DNA from 3 places in the Pantoea sp. CFCC18177 genome. Region 3 is predicted to be linked to each of the others. Evidence: predicted binding sites of a transcription regulator. Region 3 holds the regulator's gene; each other region holds the start of a gene.
The links. Region 3 encodes PurR, which represses purine synthesis genes. Its sites were predicted from a motif close to CANGCAAACGTTTGCNTG; they were not measured.
Positions count from the first base shown of each region.

Region 1: cvpA (colicin V production protein) is a predicted target of PurR. The motif match lies at 4,989-5,006, and genes of this name have one in related genera.
Region 2: glyA (serine hydroxymethyltransferase) is a predicted target of PurR. The motif match lies at 4,889-4,906, and genes of this name have one in related genera.

Region 1 is NZ_JBNBPL010000002.1:129,354-136,834, forward strand. Features, by position in the region: gene ACPUC8_RS02650 (ABC transporter permease) at 1-269, opposite strand, end outside; gene ACPUC8_RS02655 (histidine ABC transporter permease HisQ) at 266-952, opposite strand; gene argT (lysine/arginine/ornithine ABC transporter substrate-binding protein ArgT) at 1,145-1,927, opposite strand; gene ACPUC8_RS02665 (UbiX family flavin prenyltransferase) at 2,203-2,772, opposite strand; gene purF (amidophosphoribosyltransferase) at 2,887-4,404, opposite strand; gene cvpA (colicin V production protein) at 4,441-4,926, opposite strand; gene dedD (cell division protein DedD) at 5,177-5,932, opposite strand; gene folC (bifunctional tetrahydrofolate synthase/dihydrofolate synthase) at 5,922-7,187, opposite strand; gene accD (acetyl-CoA carboxylase, carboxyltransferase subunit beta) at 7,255-7,481, opposite strand, start outside.
Region 2 is NZ_JBNBPL010000002.1:333,654-341,134, forward strand. Features, by position in the region: gene ACPUC8_RS03650 (nickel/cobalt transporter) at 1-158, opposite strand, end outside; gene ACPUC8_RS03655 (DUF1007 family protein) at 149-775, opposite strand; gene csiE (stationary phase inducible protein CsiE) at 933-2,201, shown strand; gene ACPUC8_RS03665 (3-phenylpropionate MFS transporter) at 2,198-3,334, opposite strand; gene glyA (serine hydroxymethyltransferase) at 3,522-4,775, opposite strand; gene hmpA (NO-inducible flavohemoprotein) at 5,113-6,297, shown strand; gene glnB (nitrogen regulatory protein P-II) at 6,346-6,684, opposite strand; gene glrR (two-component system response regulator GlrR) at 6,761-7,481, opposite strand, start outside.
Region 3 is NZ_JBNBPL010000030.1:48,103-55,583, forward strand. Features, by position in the region: gene ACPUC8_RS22810 (MATE family efflux transporter) at 1-509, opposite strand, end outside; gene ACPUC8_RS22815 (riboflavin synthase) at 708-1,352, shown strand; gene cfa (cyclopropane fatty acyl phospholipid synthase) at 1,402-2,550, opposite strand; gene punC (purine nucleoside transporter PunC) at 2,860-4,062, opposite strand; gene punR (DNA-binding transcriptional activator PunR) at 4,171-5,082, shown strand; gene purR (HTH-type transcriptional repressor PurR) at 5,079-6,104, opposite strand; gene cydH (cytochrome bd-I oxidase subunit CydH) at 6,379-6,468, shown strand; gene ACPUC8_RS22845 (C40 family peptidase) at 6,535-7,323, opposite strand.

The DNA of each region.
Region 1 (7,481 bases), on a different contig from region 3:
CCTTTGACCACTTCCAGCGTGTACATGCCGGAATAGAACACCAGTAACTGTACGTAGAGCGGTGTACCGCGGAAAACATAGGTGAACAGCCAGACAGGTGTCGAAATAAAGCGGTTCGGTGACACACGGGCAATCGCCAGCAGCACCGCCATGGAACCCCCGATCACCACGGAGAGAATCAGCAACCACAGGGTAATGGCGACGCCAGTAAAACGGTAACCATCGGTCCAGAGCAGCTGTTTCCAATACTCTTGAATAATATCGATCATAGCTCTGCCCTTTTCACACCCACCGTGTAGCGACGTTCGAGCCACCACAGCACGCCGTTCGACAGCGTGGTAAACACCAGATAAATCCCCCCCGCGACAATCGCGAAGTAGAACGGCTGCCAGGTACTTTTCCCTGCCAGCTGCGTGGCTTTCACCACGTCTTCCAGCCCCAGCAGCGAAACCAGCGCCGTGGCTTTAAGGATAACTTGCCAGTTATTGCCAATACCCGGCAGCGCGAAACGCATCATCGCCGGGAACAGAATGCGGCGGAAGGTTTGCGAACCGGTGAAACCGAAGGCGGTTGCCGCTTCGATCTGCCCTTTAGGCACGGCGAGAAATGCACCACGGAAGGTTTCGGTGAAGTAAGCGCCGTAAATAAAGCCCAGCGTGATGATACCGGCCACCATCGGGTCAATATCAAACTGATCCATACCTAACGCATCGGTCAGGGTGTTCAATGCGATTTGCAGTCCGTAGAAGATCAGCAGCATCAACACCAGGTCGGGCACCCCACGAATTAACGTGGTGTAGCCTTCGAAAATCATCGCCAGCAGGCGATTACGGGAGAGTTTGGCGCCAGCGCCAATCAAGCCGAGCACTACAGCCAGCACCACCGAGCTGAGTGCCAGCTCAAGGGTCACCAGGGTGCCTTTGAGGATTACTTCAGAATAGCCATACAGCATGGGTTCGATCCTGTCGTGAAGGAAAATAACAAACGCTGCCCAACTAACGGACAGTCCTGACCAGGATGTGAATCACAGGGTAGATGGCGGCAAGCGTATGAACCCCGGGAGTTTACATAAGTAAGCGCCCGGAGTGAATAGTTATGACCAACCCTGCTGTAAATCAATCATCAAGGTCAGAAAACAGGACAATTAATCGCCGTATACGTTGAAATCAAAGTACTTCTTAGCAATTTTGTCGTAGGTACCATCTTTACGCATGGCATCAAACGCTTTATCGATAGCGGCTTTCAAATCGGCATCATCTTTGCGCAGGCCCATACCGGTACCAACACCGAAGATTTTGTCATCTTTCACCGCTGGACCGGCAAACGCATAATCCTTACCGACAGGCTGTTTCAGGAAGCCTTCGCTCGCCTGCACTTCGTCCTGGAAAGCCGCATCAATACGACCCGCATTCAGATCCTGATACACCAGATCCTGGTTCGCGTAAGGAGTGACGGTGACGCCTTTTGGACGCCAGTTTTCATTGGCGTAGGTTTCCTGAGTGGTGCCCTGCAGCAGACCAATGTTTTTGCCCTTCAAGGATTCAATGGTCGGTTGTAAATCTGACCCTTTTTTCGCGACTAAACGCGCGTTAGCTGCATACAGTTTTTCTGAGAAGGCGATCTCTTCCTGACGTTTCTCCGTAATAGAGAGAGAGGAGATGATGGCGTCAATTTTCTTCGCTTTCAGCGAAGGGATCAGCGCATCGAAATCACTTTCAACGTAATTGCATTTGGTATGGATACGCTTACAAATTTCGTTCGCCAGATCGATGTCAAAACCCACTAACTGGCCTTGCGCATTTTTGGATTCAAATGGCGGGTAAGTCGGGTCAGTCCCGATACGCAGCGTTTTCGGTACTGCAGCGAACACGCTCGCAGCGCTGGTCATTGCCAGCAGCAGGGAAAGAGCCAGAACTCGCTTTTTCATAGGTAACCCTCAAGTAAGTGCTTATTGTTATATGGTGCGTGATGTGTGTTTGCGCTGAATGATGTGCAGGTTTCATGCCAGTTATGCAAAACGGCGAAAGCCTGCCCAGGCGCACTAAATACCGCGCCTTTTAGCAGCGCAAGCACCTAGTTTGTGAGGGAAATATAACAGCGGCGTGAGGAAGAAAAAGCGACATTGTTAACTTTTGGTGCACAAGATGCACGAAGAGTGATCGGGCACGCGAATTTGCACACGCTTAGTGCAATATTGCACCATTATGCGCCATGCCAGCGGGTAAACAGGTCTTCTGGAAGCTCAATATCGAACTGATCGATAACGCGGTTGACCGTTTGATCAATCAGATCTTCAATGCGCTGTGGACGATGATAGAAGGCGGGCACCGGTGGCATGATCATCGCCCCCATCTCTGCGGCGGTGGTCATCATGCGCAAATGGCCAAGGTGAAGCGGGGTTTCACGCACGCACAGGACCAGTTTACGCTGCTCTTTAAGCACCACATCCGCTGCTCGCGTCAGCAGACTGTCACTGTAGCTATGCACAATGCCTGACAGCGTTTTCATTGAACAAGGCAGAATCGCCATGCCCAACGTCTTGAACGATCCCGAAGAGATGCTGGCGGCAATATCACGCACATCATGCACTACGTCGGCCAGTGACTGAACATCACGCAGGCTGTAGTCGGTTTCCAGCGTCAGCGTTTGTCGTGCAGCAGGGCTCAGCACCAAATGGGTTTCCACATCGGCCACCGGTTGCAGCACCTGCAACAATCGTACGCCGTAGATCGCGCCGCTGGCGCCGGAAATTCCAATGATGAGTCGTTTCATAATTCAGCCTTGCTATTCAGATTGCGGCAATGATAGCCGCTACCTGAACAAAAATACAAAAACAAACAGGGCGGGATTGCGCCCGCCCTGTTTTATGTGTGCTCCCCGAAGATGTTAACCTTCGTTATGCAGCTCCAGCCCTTCCACTTCATTCTGACGCTGAATCGCTTTCGCATCGTCATTACGCAGTGACTGCAGGTACTCAAGGTACTGCTGATCAACGTCTTTGGTTACGTAGACGCCGTTGAATACCGAGCACTCAAACTGAGCAATATCCGGGTTCTCTTCGCGCACGGCTTCGATAAGATCATCCAGGTCCTGGAAAATCAGGGCGTCAGCTTTGATCAGCTGGCGAATCTCTTCCACTTCACGACCGTGAGCAATCAGTTCCGTGGCGCTCGGCATATCGATGCCGTAGACGTTCGGGAAACGAATTTCCGGTGCCGCTGACGCAAGGTAAACGCGTTTTGCACCCGCTTCACGTGCCATCTCAATGATCTGCTCTGAGGTGGTGCCACGGACAATTGAGTCATCGATCAACAGCACGTTCTTATCACGGAATTCTGCACGGTTGGCGTTCAACTTGCGGCGAATCGCGCTGCGGCGCTGATGCTGACCAGGCATAATGAAGGTGCGGCCAACGTAACGGTTTTTCACAAAGCCCTGACGATAAGGTTTGTCGAGGATGCGAGCGATTTCCAGCGCAGCATCGGTCGAGGTTTCCGGAATCGGGATCACCACATCGATATCCAGGTCTTCCCACTCGCGAGCAATTTTCTCGCCCAGCTTGGTGCCCATGCGCACGCGCGCGCTATAGACAGATACCTTATCCAGGAACGAGTCTGGACGAGCAAAATAAACGTACTCGAACAGGCACGGATTGGTTTTCGGATTCTCAGCACACTGACGTGTAGAGAGCTGACCTTGTTCGGTGATGTACACCGCTTCTCCCGGTGCCACATCGCGAATGAACTCAAAGCCCAGAGTATCCAGCGCGACACTTTCAGAGGCCACCATATATTCGGTGCGGCCATCTTCAATCACACGTTTGCCCAGTACCAGTGGACGAATACCGTTTGGATCGCGGAACGCGACCATACCGTGCCCGATGATCATCGAAACCACTGCGTAAGCGCCGCGCACATGCTGATGCACCGCCGCCACCGCAGCAAAAATGTTGTCAGCTTCCAGCGGGTAATGCTGAAAACGGTCCAGCTCCTGCGCAAAGATATTCAGCAGGATTTCAGAATCAGAGGTGGTGTTAACGTGACGGCGACCCACTTCAAACAGGTGTTTACGCAGCTCGTGCGCATTGGTGAGGTTACCGTTGTGCGCCAGCGTAATACCATAAGGGGAGTTGACATAGAATGGCTGTGCTTCAGAAGCACTGGAGCTGCCCGCCGTTGGGTAGCGAACGTGACCAATCCCGATGTTACCCTGCAAACGCTGCATGTGGCGTGCTTCGAAAACATCGCTCACCAAGCCGTTTGCTTTACGCAGACGAAAACAGTTAAGCGCATCGATGGTACAAATGCCGGCGGCATCTTGCCCGCGGTGCTGCAGCACCGTTAACGCGTCATAGATCGACTGGTTTACTGGCATAAAACCGGTGATACCAACAATACCGCACATGTTGTCATTTCCTCATTGGCCGCACTCCCGGTGGCGTTACCGGGGTATAAAACTGGACGTGCTTTTCAGGTAATCGAAAAACCACCTGATGATGTAACTGAACTGGGGAATGAGTTGCGACTGTTGCCAGTCCGGGCTTTTAGAAAAGCCGGTGAATGTATCGAGGAAGAAGAGCATAGCGGAAACAATCAGCACGCCACGCAACGCCCCGAAACAGACCCCCAACACCCTGTCGGTTCCCGACAAGCCAGTTTTTTCCACCAGCGAGCCGATCACATAGTTCACGATGGCACCCACAATCAGGGTGGCAACGAATAACACCGCGATAGCGATGCCGTTGCGAACCAGTTCGTCGTCAAAACCTGTAAACCAGACTGCAAGGTAGGTGTAGTAATGACTGGCGACAAAAAACGCGCATCCCCAGGTAACGAGAGATAAGGCTTCACGGACAAACCCACGAATCAGGCTGACCAGAGCCGAAAAACCAACTACCGCAATAATGACGTAATCAATCCAGATCATGAACTCTTCCAGCCCAGTGCTTATGCACCCCTGCATCCAGTTCGGGGCGCATTCTAACAGAAAAAGAAAACGTTTGCGTAGGGTTTTCCGGTTCTGCATCCATAAAAAAGGCGATGAAAAAAACTTTCTTCGCCCTGAGTGTCATCAGCGATTTAACTGACTGATATTTAATAATTTTATTGCAACATTTTGGCAAGCAGTGAATGCTTTACCGCGCCTTTTACTGCTATCGGCGCGGCTTATCAAGCCATTAACGCGTACCATACGGTTTAATCACACCACCGAGGCCTGAAATGCTTTGTAGCTCGCTCAGTGAACTCTGAAGCTTCGCTTTTGACGCATCCGGTCCCACGTAAATTCGGGTGATTTGTCCCTGCACCGGCGTTGACGGCACGGTAAAGGCGCGATAGCCCGAGAGACGCAGCTGCGCCACGATCTCGCTCACCTTGGCCGCATTCTTCAGCGCGCCGAGTTGCACCACATACGCTTGGCCTGCAGGCGCCGCTTCCGGCTCACTCTGCTTCGGCGTTTCAACCGCTTTCGGCTGCTCAACCGGCTTCGGTTGCTCTACCGGTTTCGGTTTTACCTGCTCGACAGGTTTTGGCTTCGGCTGTTCTACTGGCTTCGGCTTGGGTTGTTCAATCGGTTTGGGCTTCGGTTGCTCAACCGGCTTCACCTGCTGATGCACCGGCGGTGGCGTCACCAGCGTCGGCTCACTGTTCTGCGCAGGCTGGGCACTGCCGTTGCTGGCATTACCCGTGGCTTTCGCATTCTCCGGATTCTGTGCCGCACCGGCGCCTTCTGGCGGTTGCGCAGGCAACGGTTGCGTGACCGGCGGTACCATTTCGCTGTCTTGCTGATCGTCAGGTTTGGGCACCAGCGGGATCGCCGCAAACTCTTCCTTGTAGTGTTTTTTCTTGCCGTCCAACAGGCCCGGCAACACAATGACGCCAATCGCAACCAGAATAACGGTCCCGACTAAGCGATTTTGAAACTTACTTGCCACTGCCGTTCTCCGCTGCCATCGATTCCATAACCTGTGCGACGGTGTGGAAAGATCCGCACACCAGAATCACATCCTCAGGCGCTGCTTGCAGGCGCGCTGCTTGCCATGCCGCATCCACATGCGTGAACGCTTTACCTGCATCAAGATGCGCAATCAACTCATCGGCTGTTGCACCGCGTGGACCATCAAGTGGCGCGCAGTACCAGCTGTCCACCTGTGGCGACAATGCCGCCAGGGTGCCAGCGATATCTTTGTCGTGCAGCATGCCGACCACCGCCAGGACTTTCCCGCGCTTTGGCAGTTCAGCCAACCGTGAAGCCAGATAATAAGCGGCATGTGGATTGTGCGCCACATCGAGGATCACGCGCGGTGATTCGCTCACGGTCTGGAAGCGGCCCGGCAAAATCGCTAATGGCAGATGTTCGCGGATCACTGCCTCACTGACATTCAGACCAGAGGCGCGTAACGCCGTCAGTGCCGTTGCCGCGTTAGGCAGCGGTACCTGTGGCAATGGCAGGTCGCGCAACTCACCGTGCGCATCCTGTAGCGTCCAGCTGTTTTCCTGTTTTTGCCACTGCCAGTCGCGATTGATTTGCAGCAGCTGTGCGCCCTTCTCTGCGGCCACCTCTGCAATGGTGTGCGGCATATCAGGCTCACCCACTACCGCAGGCTTACCAGCGCGGAACACACCCGCTTTTTCACGTCCGATACTCTCGCGATCCGGCCCCAGCCAGTCAGTGTGATCCAGGGCAATACTGGTGATAACCGCAACATCAGCATCGACAATATTGGTGGCATCCAGACGTCCGCCCAGCCCGACTTCCAGGATCACCACATCAAGGTTGGCATCGCGAAACAGATTGAGTGCCGACAGCGTACCAAATTCGAAATAGGTCAGCGAAGTGTCACCGCGCCCGGCTTCGATGCTGGCGAAACTGGCGCTGTGCAGCGCTTCATCCAGCTCAGCTCCCTGCACACGTACACGCTCGGTGTAGCGCACCAGATGCGGCGAACTGTAAACACCCACACGGTATCCCGCGGCCATCAACAAGGTTTCCAGCGTACGACAGGTGGTGCCTTTGCCGTTAGTGCCGGCGACGGTGAAGATAAACGGAGCGGGTTTGAGTAAATCGAGGCGTGCAGCAACGCGTTGAATACGGTCCAGACCCAGTTCGATGGCCTGCGAATGAAGATGTTCTAGATAATGAAGCCACGTGGCCAAAGGCGACGTGGCTTGGGGAAGAGTCTTGTCCATGTGTCCCGTTAACTGATTGACGGTGCATTGGTGAAAAGGCGCATAGATGCGCCTTTTCGTTGCCTGATCAGGCCTCGTTGCTCTCCGGCTCAGCCGTCGTTGGCTGATCACCATCCTGCAGCGGCGCTGGCAGGTTCATCATTTTCGCCAGCAGGCTTGCCAGCTTAAAGCGCATTTCCGGACGACGGATGATCATGTCGATCGCGCCTTTCTCAATCAGGAACTCACTGCGCTGGAAGCCCGGCGGCAGTTTTTCGCGCACGGTCTGCTCAATGACGCGTGGACCCGCAAAGC
Region 2 (7,481 bases), on a different contig from region 3:
GTCATTTCGCGATTGAGAATTTTTTGCCACATCACGCTTTGCAGCAGAATTTGCGACCAGTGCTGCCATAAGGTAAAACCCGCCGCCAACATGATTAACGCTAACAACCACAGCGGCCAAAGGCGACGTGTACGGGCAGGCAGAGAAATCAATGACATGTCAGGGTTACCGTTTGTGCAAATTGCTGGCCCAGGTCCATGTCTTCAGGCGGCGCATCGGCTTTGTCCAGTGACAGCGCATATTGTTTCAGCGAGTCGTCAGGTTTCGGGGTATGCAAATCAATCTGGCAATGCGCTTTCACGCTGTCGTCCATGGTTAATGCCTGTGGGTTGTCGTAATACATATCGACAAAGTAACTCGGATCAAACGTCTGGATGCGGTACTGCCTGTCAGTGAGTAACTGGGGCTCACCAAACGGCACAATAAACTCCAGCACCGCTTTGTTGCCATTACGCGACAAGTTGTACTCCTTGGGTAAATTCAGGAATTTCACGCGCGTTTTGTCCTGCCACACTTCAGAAAAGTAGTGCTGCCCCAACACATTCGCCATCACCTGTGCCGCCAGCTTTTTCCACACCACATCCCCGGGTTTCGCCTTGCCCGCGTCATAGAGCAAATCGGCTGAGGTAATCTCGTCCATGGTCCACACCATCTTCATGCCGGTCAGATGATTGTTGTCACTGACAAACTCGGTTTTCATATCGATAAAGCTATGCGGATGTGACCAGGCCGCGGCGCTAAACAGCAGCGTAATGGGAATGAGTAAAATTTTCATGTGTTATAAAGTAACAATTCTCAAGTGAAGATTATAGTGGTCCAGAAAAACTGTGACCCGCTTTAAAGCTCTGAGCAAAAGTCACGACAAAGTGCAGGGTTACCGCGTGGAGTTAGCTATTCTTAGCTAAAAAAATGACCTGCGGATAATACACTTGATGAGTTCTGCACCTTCATCTGCACCACTCTTCAGCCGCGCCCAGCGTCGTTGCCATCTGCTATTGCTACTGTTTCTGCCCGCTCCCGCGCTAACGCTTGAAAAACTCTGCCAGTTAAATGGCGTTGATCCTGTCGTCGCCCGACAGGATATCGCGGAAGTCGGTGATGAGATACAGCGCTACCATCAACTGGAGTTACACCAGATGGTCGATGGCAGTTTTCGCATACATGGGACGGAACTGGACAGGCGGCTATGCCTGCTCCATTGGTTGCGACGCGCGCTGCGTTTGTCGCAGGATTTTGTCTGCCAACATTTTGCTCCGGTGCTACGCCAGCGCCTGAAAGTACTCAACATCGAAAAAGCACTGTGGGATGAAACCAACTTACAGGCGCTGATCCAGCACTGCAGTTTAAGGCTGTCTCGTGACTTTAGTCCGCGCGATCGCCTGTTCCTGCAGATCTTCATGAAGTATTCCCTGTGCCAGCGGCAAAACGCCTTGTTCAGCGAAAAACAACGCATATGGCTGGCCGCTAAAACAGAGCGCGGCGCGGCTGACGATGTCATCCATCACTGGCAGAAGCGTTGTCATTTAGCCCCGGACGTCAGTGAAACTGATTTCTGGACACTGTTATTCAGCTTGATCCATGCGCCGGATGGCAATCAACTGCGGGATGCACAGGCTGAGAAGCTAATGGCGGCGGTGGAAGCGCTGATTGCCCGCTTTGAGCAACTGGCACAGACACGCATCAAAAATCAGCATGAGCTAAAACTGCAACTCTTTACCCATCTGGCTCAGGCACTGGATCGCAGCCATTTCGCCATTGGCATTGATAACAGTGTGGCGTTGGATGTTGCGCGACTCTATCCACGATTGCTGCGCACCACCGAGCGCGCGCTGTATCACTTCAGCAGCGATTTCGGCACGCAATTCAATGCTGAGGAGGTGAGTTTAGTGGCGGTACTCTTTGGCGCCTGGCTGATGCAGGAGAGCGCATTGCAGGAAAAGCAGGTACTGCTGTTAACGGGCGCAGATGCTGCGCTGGAGCAATTACTGGAGCAGCAGATCCGCGAGATGACACTGCTGCCCATCAACATCACCTATCAGGATATGCTGCATTTTCAGCGTGAAGGCGCCCCGCGTGACATTGCGCTGGTGATCACCCCTTATGCCACCTCTTTACCGCTATTTTCCCCGCCACTGATCCATGCCGAGCTGCCGCTGAGTTATCATCAGCAGCAGCGTATCCGACAATTACTGGAGGCTTAAGTAGCGCGCGGCCGCAGGAAAAGTGCAGGAAGCGCGACCAGTGCCATTACCCAGAACAGATGTCCCTGTAAATGGGTGAACAGCACGCCGGAAATCATCGTCATCACGGCAATACCGCTCCCCATCGCTAACGCCGAGTAGAGCGACTGCAAACGGATCACTTCTGCCCCTTTACGTGAAGCAATAAAACGCATCGCCGCCAGATGGCACACGGTAAAACTGCCGCAATGCAGAATTTGCGCCACAATCAATAGCGGCAGCGCCGTGCTTGAACCGAGCATCACCCAACGCACCAGCGCACAAACGCAGGAGAGCAGTAGCAAGTCACGTGCACTCCAGCGGCGGAACAGCCGATTACTGAGGGCAAATATCACAATTTCCGCGACCACACCCAATGACCACAAATAGCCAATCACTGAAGTCGAGTAGCCCGCGTCCTGCCACCAAATGGCACTGAAGCTGTAATAGGCTGCGTGGGCGCCCTGCATTAATGTCACACACAGCATAAAGCGCCAAACCGCATTTTCACGCAGCAGGTCGCACCACGCCGACCATCCACCGCTGGCTCCCTGCCGCACATCCCCTTGTGGTCGTGTTTTAGGAACCAGCATCATGCCGGATAACATCACCAGCACGCCCAAACTCAGTAAAACCAGAATCGCCTGCGATGACCAGGCATTGACCATCATCCCGGTGAGCGCGGAACTGATCACAAACGCCAGCGATCCCCATAACCGCACCGGACCATACGCCAGACCGATTTGCTGCGTCCAGGTCGCGGCGAGTGCGTCGCTTAATGGCACCAGGGGTGAGAAGAACAGATTAAAACCCACCATCACCAGCAGCAGCCAGAGCCACTGACCGCCTAACCAAAATCCCAAAGCGAATAAGCAGGTCATTAACGCCAGCAGCCGCAGCGCCAGAATAAGTTGGGAGGGATTTTTCACCTGTGAGGCAATAAACAAACTGCCAACGAATCGCGCCACCATGCCGCATCCCAGCAGCAAGCCGATTTTCTCAGCATCTAAGCCGATGCCTTTTAGCCAAACGCTCCAGAAAGGGAGATAGATGCCGTAACAAAAGAAATAAGTGAAGTAGCTGAGTCCCAGCCATCTGGCCGATCCGATGGTCATTTTGCCTCCCGCAGGCATGTCGGCTGCGCCCGCAGCCCATTTGGCGGCTACTTTGTCAGAGGAGAACTCAAAAAGAAATAGTGAGACAGGAGGAATGTGAAGGTATGCAGCTGGATAAGCTTTTGTTGCACAATAAAAAAAGGATGACTTTCGCCATCCTTTTTTATCACTTCAGCGTTATGCCAAATCAGGCATAAACTGGCAGACGTGCGCAGACGTCGAGAACTTTCTGCTTAGTGCGCTCAATGGTCGCTTCGTCGTTGATGTTGTCCAACACATCCGCAATCCAGCCAGCCAGTTCGCGAACTTCTGCTTCTTTGAAGCCACGACGGGTCACCGCTGGGGTACCAATACGCACACCAGAGGTCACGAATGGGCTCTTGGGATCGTTTGGCACACTGTTTTTGTTCACAGTGATGTTTGCACGGCCCAGCGCAGCATCGGCTTCTTTACCGGTCAGGTTTTTGCTCACCAGATCGATCAGGAACAGGTGGTTATAAGTCCCACCTGAAACGATGTTGTAGCCACGCTCCAGCAGCACTTCTACCATTGCTTTCGCGTTTTTCGCGACTTGCTGCTGGTAAGACTTGAATTCTGGCTCCATGGCTTCTTTGAACGCGACCGCTTTACCGGCGATGACGTGCATTAATGGACCGCCCTGACCACCCGGGAACACCGCGGAGTTCAGTTTTTTATACAGATCTTCGTCGCCGTTTTTCGCCAGAATCAGACCGCCACGTGGACCCGCCAGGGTTTTGTGCGTGGTTGAAGTGACGATGTGCGCATGTGGAACCGGGTTCGGGTACACATCCGCTGCGATCAGACCGGCAACGTGCGCCATGTCAACGAACAGGTAAGCACCCACGCTATCCGCGATTTCACGCATTTTAGCCCAGTCACAAACACCAGAATAAGCAGAGAAACCGCCGACGATCATTTTAGGCTTGTGGGTTTTAGCCAGCTCAGCCAGTTCGTCGTAATTGATTTTACCGGTTTCGTCGATGCCGTAAGGGATAACGTTATACAGTTTGCCCGACAGGTTAACCGGAGAACCGTGAGTCAGGTGACCACCGTGCGCCAGGTTCATCCCCAGGATGGTATCACCCGGCTGCAGCAGCGCAGTGTACACCGCGAAGTTCGCCTGAGAACCTGAGTGAGGCTGTACGTTGGCAAAGTCTGCGCCGAACAGTTCTTTTGCGCGATCAATCGCCAGCTGTTCAACGATATCAACGTATTCGCATCCGCCGTAGTAACGCTTGCCCGGATACCCTTCCGCGTATTTGTTGGTGAGCTGTGAACCTTGCGCCTGCATAACGCGTGGGCTGGTGTAGTTTTCAGAAGCAATCAGTTCAATGTGCTCTTCCTGACGCACCTTCTCTTGCTCCATAGCCTGCCACAACTCGGCATCATAATCGGCAATGTTCATATCACGCTTTAACATCCGGCATCTCCTGACTAGCTAACTTTTAACGGCAGTTTAGGCCCCGGCAAGGGGGCGAAGGCCAATAGTGTAAACGGTTTTGTCAGGTGAAGGTAGCCGCAACCCGCTCTTTTTACGCAAACGATTGGCATGGCGCTGGAACGGGATTTTTACGCATTTTTTTATGCCTGAAAATCACGATATTCCTTCACATTGAACGGGAATATTTTTCAGGTTTGTGTGCCAGCTTCCAGCTTTACCGCATAACCCGTAATCAAAGCGGGGGATTTACAGGCAAGGTGAACGATCATAAGATGCATTTAAAATACATGTTTAAAATTACCCTGAGGTATTCACCATGCTAGATGCGCAGACTATCGCTACCGTTAAATCTTCTTTACCCGCCATAGCCCAGGTTGGCCCTCAACTCACCGGCCACTTCTATCAGCGTTTGTTAACACAACACCCAGAGTTAAAAGACGTGTTCAACATGAATAATCAGCGCAGCGGCAACCAGCGTGAAGCGTTGTTCAATGCGATTGTGGCGTACGGTAGCAATCTGGAAAATCTGGCGGTGTTATTGCCCGCTGTGGAGAAGATCGCACAGAAACATACCAGTCTGAACATTCAGCCTGCGCAGTACGCCGTGGTGGGTGAAACCTTGCTGGCAACCATTGAAGAGCTGCTCAATCCGGGCGATGAGGTGCTGGAAGCCTGGGGTAAAGCTTACGGCGTGCTGGCTAATGTGTTTATTCAGCGTGAAGAAGAGATTTATCGTACATCCGAAGAGAAAGCCGGTGGCTGGCGTGGTGCACGAGACTTCCGTATCCGCGCCATCAATCAGGAAAGTTCGGTCATCAAAAGCTTTGAACTGGTGCCTAATGATGGACAGCCAGTGGCTGATTTCTTACCCGGACAGTATCTGGCGGTGAGTCTGCGCCCCGCTGGCAGCGATAATATTCAGCATCGCCAGTATTCACTGACGCATCTGCCTAACGGAAAAGCTTATCGCATTGCCGTTAAACGCGAAGAACACGGCAGCGTTTCAGGCTGGCTTCACACCAACGCCAAAGTCGGCGACATTGTGCAGTGTGCGGCGCCCGCCGGTGATTTCTTCCTGCAAACCGAATCCTCGGCCCCTGTCACGCTAATCTCAGCCGGTGTCGGACAGACCCCGATGCTGGCGATGTTGGCCAGCCTAGCCGACCAACAGCATGCGGGTGCCGTCAATTGGCTACATGCCGCCGAATGCAAATCACAGCATGCGTTTGCTGGCGAAGTTAAAGCCACAGGCGCGCGCCTGGCAACATTCAGCAGCCATATCTGGTATCGCCAGCCTGAAAGCCAGGATGCGGGAAGTTACGATGCGCAGGGATTGATGGATCTCGCCAGCGTCTCAGGTGAATTAAATCAGCAAGATCGCCAATACTGGTTGTGTGGTCCTCTGCCATTTATGCAGTTTGTCGCCCGTCAGCTGGTTGATGCCGGAGTCAGTGCCGATCGCATCCACTATGAAGTCTTCGGACCACATAAAGTGCTGTAAACAAAAAAGCCTGCTCAATGCAGGCTTTTTAGTGGGTAACGGAGAGGTTTAGATTGCCTCTTCGTCCTCTTCACCGGTACGGATACGCACTACGCGCGCCACGTCGAAGACGAAGATCTTACCGTCACCGATTTTACCGGTTTGCGCGGTTTTCATAATGGCTTCTACGCAGGTGTCGACGATGTCATCACCCACCACCATCTCGATTTTCACTTTTGGCAGAAAATCGACCATGTACTCCGCACCACGATACAGCTCAGTATGGCCTTTTTGACGTCCAAAGCCCTTCACTTCACTGACCGTCATCCCGGTGATGCCCACTTCTGCTAACGCTTCGCGCACATCATCGAGTTTGAATGGTTTAATAATTGCATCGATCTTTTTCATGACAGATCCTTTTTTCACTCCCTCCATGATGGACGGATAACCTTAGTATATGTGTTCCTGACGCTGCCGCAGCAAGCTACTCTTTAAATTCACTGGCGTCCAGCTCATGGCGTGACAGCAGCTTATAGAATTCAGTACGGTTACGTCCAGCCAGACGCGCGGCATTGGTGACATTTCCTTTGGTCATTTGCAGCAATTTACGCAGATAGTTCAGCTCGAACTGATTTCGCGCTTCGACAAAGGTGGGCAGCGCCGTATTTTCTCCTGCCAGCGCTTGCTCCACCAGCGCATCGCTGATCACCGGCGAGGTGCTGAGTGCAACGCACTGCTCAATCACGTTCACCAGCTGCCGGACGTTGCCTGGCCAACTGGCACCGACCAGCCGTTTCATCGCATCAACGGAAAAACTGCGGACAAAAGGTTTATGCCGCTCAGCTGACTGGCGTAACAGATGGTTGGCCAGCAGCGGAATATCCTCAGCGCGCTCATGCAGCGCGGGGATCTTCAGATTCACCACATTGAGCCGATAGTAGAGATCCTCACGGAAGCTCTTCTTCTCCATGGCTTTAGGGAGATCGCGATGGGTCGCAGAGATAATGCGCACGTTGATATCGACATCGCGGTTACTGCCCAACGGCCGCACTTTGCGCTCCTGCAACACGCGTAGCAGTTTCACCTGCAGCGCTTGTGGCATATCCCCGATTTCATCCAGAAACAGCGTGCCGCCCTCAGCCGCCTGGAACAACCCTTCACGCGCACTGACTGCCCCCGTAAAGGCGCCCTTCGCATGACCAAAG
Region 3 (7,481 bases):
ACCATCAGGCCCAGAAAACCGAGTAACATCGCCGGTTTGGTTTTTGACAAACCTTCACATTGGTTGCGAGCGACCTGGAAGAAGAGATAGCCAGGCGCGCCCCACAATAAGGCGTGCAGATACCCCTCTGCTTTAGCTGCCAGTTGCGGATCGATATCATGCATCGCATGGATGAGATAACCCGCGTTCCACAGCACAATCATGATCAGCAACGCCACGGCCAGGGCTAACCAATACCCCTGGCGTACCTGTTCTGCGATGCGTTCACGTCGCCCTGAACCGTTGAGTTGCGCAACGGTTGGCGTCAAAGCCAGTAGAAGACCATGACCAAACAGAATGGCGGGAAGCCAGATAGAGGTGCCGACAGCAACGGCGGCCATATCCGTGGCGCTTACCGCACCGGCCATAATGGTATCCACAAAACCCATCGCTGTCTGAGCCACCTGAGCAAGGATGACCGGGATCGCGAGGGCCAGCAATTGACGCGCTTCTGTTAAATACTTCTGCACGTAACACCTGCTTAAATTATCAAGAGAGTGGGGTGAAATCCCCAGAGAATGCGCGGCATAGTGTAACGGGAGCACTCTGTTCCACCAAACTTTGATCGCATTTTGTTAAGTTATTTGTGTAAAGTTTGAACTCCGGCAAATTAAACGCCGCAGGCCAAGCTGTGATAAACTACGGCAAACTTCACCAAGGCTGAGATTATGTTTACTGGGATTGTGCAGGGCACGGCCGAAATTATCGCCGTTGAAGAAAAAGAGTTGTTTCGTACCCATATTGTGCGTTTGCCGGAAGAGTTGTTGCCCGGTCTGGCACTGGGCGCATCGGTTGCGCATAACGGTTGCTGCCTGACCGTGACGGCGATTGAGGGCGATCGCGTCAGTTTCGATTTGATCAAAGAGACATTGCGCATTACTAACCTGGGTGAATTACAGGTTGGCGATGTCGTGAATATTGAGCGTGCGGCGAAGTTCAGCGATGAAATTGGCGGTCACTTAATGTCCGGCCATATTATGACCACGGCTGAAATTTGCAAAATTATCCAGTCAGAAAACAACCGTGAAGTGTGGTTTAAATTGCAGGATGCGTCGCAAATGAAATATATCCTGCATAAAGGCTTTGTGGGCATCGACGGCATCAGCCTTACGGTTGGGGATGTGACGAAAAGCAAATTCTGCGTGCACCTGATTCCGGAAACGCTGGAACGCACCACGTTGGGAGCCAAAAAGCTGGGGCATAAGGTCAACATTGAGATCGACCCGCACACGCAGGCGATTGTCGAAACCGTTGAGCGCGTATTGGCGCAACGTGAAGCAGCAGCGTTAGCTCACCTCGACGACGCGGAATAAGAGAGAAAAAAGGCGCCCGCGGCGCCTTTGTTTTTTGCTTCACGCACAATCAACGTGCTACACGCAAACCGCCATCCTTCCCGCGACTGAATACCACCTGCCACAGCTGAATATCACGCGCACGGAAAGCACCCGCGCAGGCGTTGAGATAGTAGCTGAACATGCGTTTGAAACGGTCGCCGTACTTCTCTGACAGCTGCGGCCAGGCCGCCTGGAAACGTTCATACCAGGCCATTAACGTGGTGTCATAGTCAGCGCCAAAGTTGTGCCAGTCTTCCATAATAAAATGTTTCTCGCTGGCATCAGCAATTTGACGCACAGAAGGCAGGCAGCCATTCGGGAAAATGTATTTATCAATCCACGGATCGACATTCATATCCGTGGTGATGGCACCAATGGTATGCAGTAAAAATATGCCGTCTGGTTTGAGGTTGCGATCAGCGACGTCAAAATAAGTGGCATAGTTTTTCGGCCCCACGTGCTCGAACATCCCAACAGAAACAATACGGTCAAATTGCAGATTCAAATCGCGGTAGTCTTGCAACAGAATGGTGACATCCAGGCCTTCACAGCGCTGCTGGGCCAGTTTCTGCTGCTCAGCGGAAATGGTGACGCCATGAACTTTCACGCCATAGTGACGCGCGGCAAACTCCGCCAGTCCACCCCATCCGCAACCGATATCCAGTAGTGTCATACCCGGTTCGAGCTGCAATTTGCGGCAAATCATATCTAATTTGGCGTATTGCGCCTGTTCAAGCGTCTCCGCATCTTTCCAGTAACCGCAGGAATATTGCATGAAAGGATCGAGCATCAGCGAAAAAAGGTCATTGCCCAGATCGTAATGTTCTTTACCAACAATCCATGCGCGTTTTTTCGACTGTAAATTGGTCAATCGCGCGGCAGCAATGCGCAACGTATCCTTGAAATGGTGAGGCAGTTGTTTGTCCAGATGTTGTTTCAGTACGCGATGGAAAAATACATCCAGCTGTTCGCAATCCCACCAGCCGTCCATATAACTCTCACCTAAACCCAACGATCCTTCTTGCAAAACACGTTTGAAAAAATCAGGGTGCTTAACCTGAATATCCCAGGGGCGTGTGCCATTGATGGTAACATCAGCGCGTTCCAGTAATTCGCTGACGATACGAAACCAGTGGTTTTCTTCAAGGCTCACTTCTTCTATACACGATGAACTCATAGCTTCTCCATCACCTTTCCGATTTGAACCTGAGGAAATAATAGTCAATTTCCCCAGGCCTGTGAGAGAACTCACGGAAAATCCGTGCGCCACATAGCCGACGTTTTACAGAGGTATGAATCTGAATAGAAATGTCTGGCACAAATCAGGAGAGGAAGATCGTGCAGACGCCATCCCAGCGACAGAGTCGCTTAAAATTAATACAATTATGTTATTGATTTGTTACGGAAATGCTGACCCACCGAGTATATGCTCACGTGGGGCAATATTCAACGAGTTATCGTTAGTATGCTAACGAAAGTTATTTCGTTAGTGATTATCTTCGCAGGGACGAGAGTTGTGAGCAACATCACTTTGTGCGCAAGGCGAACGCTGCCAGATAAAGCCAGCCCATGCCAGCACGACCGTTGCCACCATCACGAGGGTCGTATTGTGCAGCGCTTGTGCTAATCCGGCGGATACCAGCAGACTGGCAATAAAGCACAGGCCGAGTTGAAACAGGTTCTGTAAACCCGCCGCTTTACCTGTGGCCTGAGGGAAGGGGGCCAAAGCACTGGCAACCACTATCGGGTAAATCGCGCCATTTGCCAGCGCCATGCCGCAGAAAGGCAGCAATAATGCCACTAATGATGGAGCAGGCAGCATGGCGACCACAAACAGACTGAGGATGCTCAGGCTATACACCACCAGCAGCCATGGAAGAAGTTGCGCACCCTGATAACGATTGAGCAACGCGCGGCAGCCGAAGCCACCAATCAGAAAAGCAATGGTCTGTGGGATATAGCTCAAGCCAATGTCTGCGGGTGTTAACCCTGCTGAGGCGAGAATAAAAGGTGAACCGGTTAGCCACGCGAAAAAACTGGCAGAACAGGCTGAGTAAATCAGCACGTTGCCACTGTATACGCGGGTCTTCAGCAGCGTGAGCCAGCCAGGTTGCGCAACCTTTGCAGCCTGACCCTTTTTGCGGGCAGTCAGTTGCAGGGTGCCAATGAGCAGCAAAACGGTGATCGCTGTGAGCGCGATAAAAATACTGCGCCAATGGAAGTGTCCCATTAGCCAGGCACCCAGCAATGGGGCTAAAGCTGGCGAGAGCGCGACCAGAGGCATGATGGTGGCAAACACTTTGTTGGCTTGTGCTTTCGGGTAGCGATCCACCACCAGTGCCTGCCAGCTCACGGCCGCCGCACAGACGCCCACAGCCTGTACGAAGCGCAATGCCAGCATCAGGTTTACATCTCTTACCCACAACATGCCAAGGCAGCCCAAGGCGAAAAGTGTCAATCCTGCCAACAGAATTGGTTTACGACCAAAGCGATCCGACAAGGGGCCCCAAAACACCTGCGCACAGGCAAACCCACCGAGAAACAGGCTAAGGCTGGCGCTGATCGTACCCGGAGCCGTGGCAAAATCGCGTTGCATGTCACCAAAAGCGGGCAGATACATATCCGTGGCGAGAAAGCCGAGCATACTCAGCAAGGCAAGGTAGGGCAGAAATCCTTTTGAAGACAACATAGTGATTCTCATTGGCAGATTGAACGCCGGGGAGTGTAAAAGAGTGCGTTATGGTTTGTGAAACGCTAATATTTGCAATCTGCTGTTAAAAATTTTGAAGGCAAATCCATGTGGTCTGAGCATGCACTGGAAGTAGTAGATGCGGTGGCGCGCACCGGCAGTTTCAGCGCGGCAGCGCAAGAGTTGCATCGTGTGCCTTCTGCCGTCAGCTATACCGTCAGGCAACTGGAAACCTGGTTAGCGGTTCCGTTGTTTGAACGTCAGCATCGTGAAGTCGTCTTAACACCAGCTGGTGAGCACTTTGTCCGTGAAGGGCGATCTGTTATCAAAAAAATGCTTGCAACGCGCAGGCAGTGCCAACAGTTGGCGAACGGCTGGCGCGGACAGTTGAGCATCGCGGTGGACTGCATCGTCAAACCCCAGCGCACCCGACAACTGGTGAAAGATTTTTACCGTCATTTCCCGGATATGGAGCTGATTATCAGCTACGAAGTGTTCAACGGTGTCTGGGATGCGCTGGCCGACGGGCGTGTTGATGTCGCTATTGGCGCAACGCAGGCGGTTCCGGTTGGCGGGCGTTTCGCCTTTCAGGATATGGGGGCCTTAAACTGGCGTTGCGTTGTCAGTCCCGATCATCCGTTGGTCAACAATACAGAATTAAATGATGAAATATTGCGTGCCTGGCCATCGCTGGTGCTGGAAGATACGTCTCGCGCATTACCCAGACGTATGACCTGGACCCTGGACAATCAGCGGCGTTTGGTGGTGCCGGAGTGGGAAACCGGAATGGATTGTTTGCAGGCGGGATTGTGTGTCGGCATGGTGCCAGGGCATTTAGCGCGGCCACTGTTGGATCAAGGCACGCTGGTGGAATTGCCACTGCCGCAGCCGTTTCCTGACAGCCCTTGCTGTGTCAGTTGGTCAGAGCAGCGAGCATCACCCGCGTTGGATTGGCTTCTGGCTTATCTGGGTGATGCAGAGACGCTGAACCACGAATGGCTCAGCGAAACGCGAGGTTAGCGGCGATAGTCGCGGAATGGGCCATCGGCAACGGAGCGGCGCTCAATCAAGGTCGGTTGAACCTCAATCGTTTGTGGCTCTTCACGCTTGCTGGTGATGCGATCCAGCAACATTTCGAGCGCTTTCTCACCCAACTCAGCCTTCGGTTGGTGCACGGTGGTGAGCGCTGGTGTGAAAAAGCGCGCGTTGCGCACGTTATCGTACCCGATCACGGAAATATCTTGCGGGACGCGCAAGCCCATCTCATCGGCTGCGCAAATCGCACCCATTGCCATGATATCGCCACCACAGAATACGGCAGTTGGACGCTGTTTCTGATTCAAGATTTGTTGCATCGCCTGATAGCCTGAATCGGGTTCAAAATCACCCTGCACAATCCACTCTGGCCGCACCGTGACCCCGGCTTCATTCATTGCCTGCAAGAAGCCAGCGTGGCGTCCACCGCCCGTGTTGCGTTCAAGTTGTCCCGGGATCGCGCCAATATCGCGGTGACCACGTTCGATCAAATAGCGCCCAGCCAAATAACCGCCATGGAAAGCATTGTCCTGCACGGTATCGGTAAAGTCACCGCGCGAAGCACCCCAGTCCATCACCACCATCGGGATATTGCGATTCTCCTCCAGCATTTGCAGCAGGTCATCTGGGTATTCGGAGCACATGACCAACAGACCATCGACGCGCTTCTGCGCCATCATCGAGAGATAAGCACGCTGCTTTTGCAGGTCGTTGTGCGCATTGCCAAGGATTAATGTGTAGCCGCGCTCGAAGCAGTGATTCTCAACCGCTTCAATGATCTCAGCAAAGTAGGGAGCTTCACTTGAAGTCGCCAGCAATCCCAATGTCTTGGTGTGATTGACCTTCAAACTGCGCGCAACGGCGCTGGGGGAATAGTGCAATTCTTTAATTGCTTCCCAAACGGCGTTACGCGTCTCTTCTGCGACAAAACGCGTTTTGTTGATGACATGCGAAACCGTGGTGGTGGAGACACCCGCGCGTTTTGCTACATCTTTAATTGTGGCCATGAAAAAGGTACTCCCCGGCTTATCGCAACGTACTGATAAGTATATTGTTAAACGTTTGCGTCTGCGAAGGGTTTTGCACCCGAAAATTTGGGTCAACGCTGCCTGTTCAGGCAGGAAAAATCGCTTCAGCAGGCTGTAAATACAGCATGCGCAAAATGGGTTGCGCAACGAAAGGCGGCGATTCTAGCAAGCTGGCGCGGATAACACGAGATTTTTGCCTGACGCTGTGCGAAAATTGTTTTAACCCTAATAAAAGTGTGACTAAGGAGTAGTGATGAGTACAGATCTGAAGCTGGCCCTGATGACCACGGTTGGCGCACTGTTAATGATTATTGCGTTCAGCTTTACGGCCATCCTGCATTAAACAAAAGCGTATAAAAAAAGCCGGTGCTGTGAAAGCATCCGGCTTTTTTTATACGTTGCGCAACGACTAACGAATGGTTTTCGGCGTCATCATGCGGCGTGCACCAACATAATGCTTCTCCCAGTAATCCTCACCCAACGCACTAATCTGAATGTCTTTACCGGTGCGCGGTGACTGAATAAATTTACCGTTACCAAGGTAGACACCTACGTGATCGGCAGTGCCACGATTATTAATACGGAAGAAGACTAAATCGCCTTTTTCGAGCATCTGACGCTTAATCGGCGCGGCATCATGCAAGTGATACATCTCATTCGCAGTGCGCGGGAATTTGTATTTGACTAAATCTTTGTAGGCGTACCACACCAGACCACTGCAGTCGAAACCTGTATTCGGCGAGGTGCCACCCCACTGATAAGGTTTGCCCAACTGGCCCATCAATTTGGTCATCGCTGTTTCACGCGCCTTTTGATAACGCTGGCGGTGTGATTTGCTCATGCGAATGCCGGTCAGCTCCAGCGCTTCATCATCGACTTCACGCGTTTTTTTGGCTAAGCGTTGATGGCCATATTTCTTTGCTGGCGATTTCAGCAGGGATTTCTTACGGGTGGTTTTGTGCAGCGCGGTTTCTGTCTTGCTTTGCTTCTTCAGCTTGAGTTTTTGCACCGTAGTAGACAGGCGAGACTTTTTAGCCGTGGTTTTCACCGGACGTCGCTTGCGGCGCTCATCTTCGCGCGCGCTTTTTTTCTCAGCATTATGCAAACTGGCGTTAACAGGCGCATGCGGTGAAGCAGAGGCCACATTAACGAACAGTTGGGCGAAAGCCAGTATGATAAGCGTAATCAGTAAACGCATAGTCCGGTTACAGGTTAAGCAGTCTGATAAAAAAACAGGCCGCGGCTACGTAAGAGAAATCTGATCAACGATCAGCGCCGAAGTGATTCTAATCCACTTTTTTTCCAAAAGGTAAGGCCTTTTTCTATTAATCTGTTACACGGCTTATTCTGTCGCCT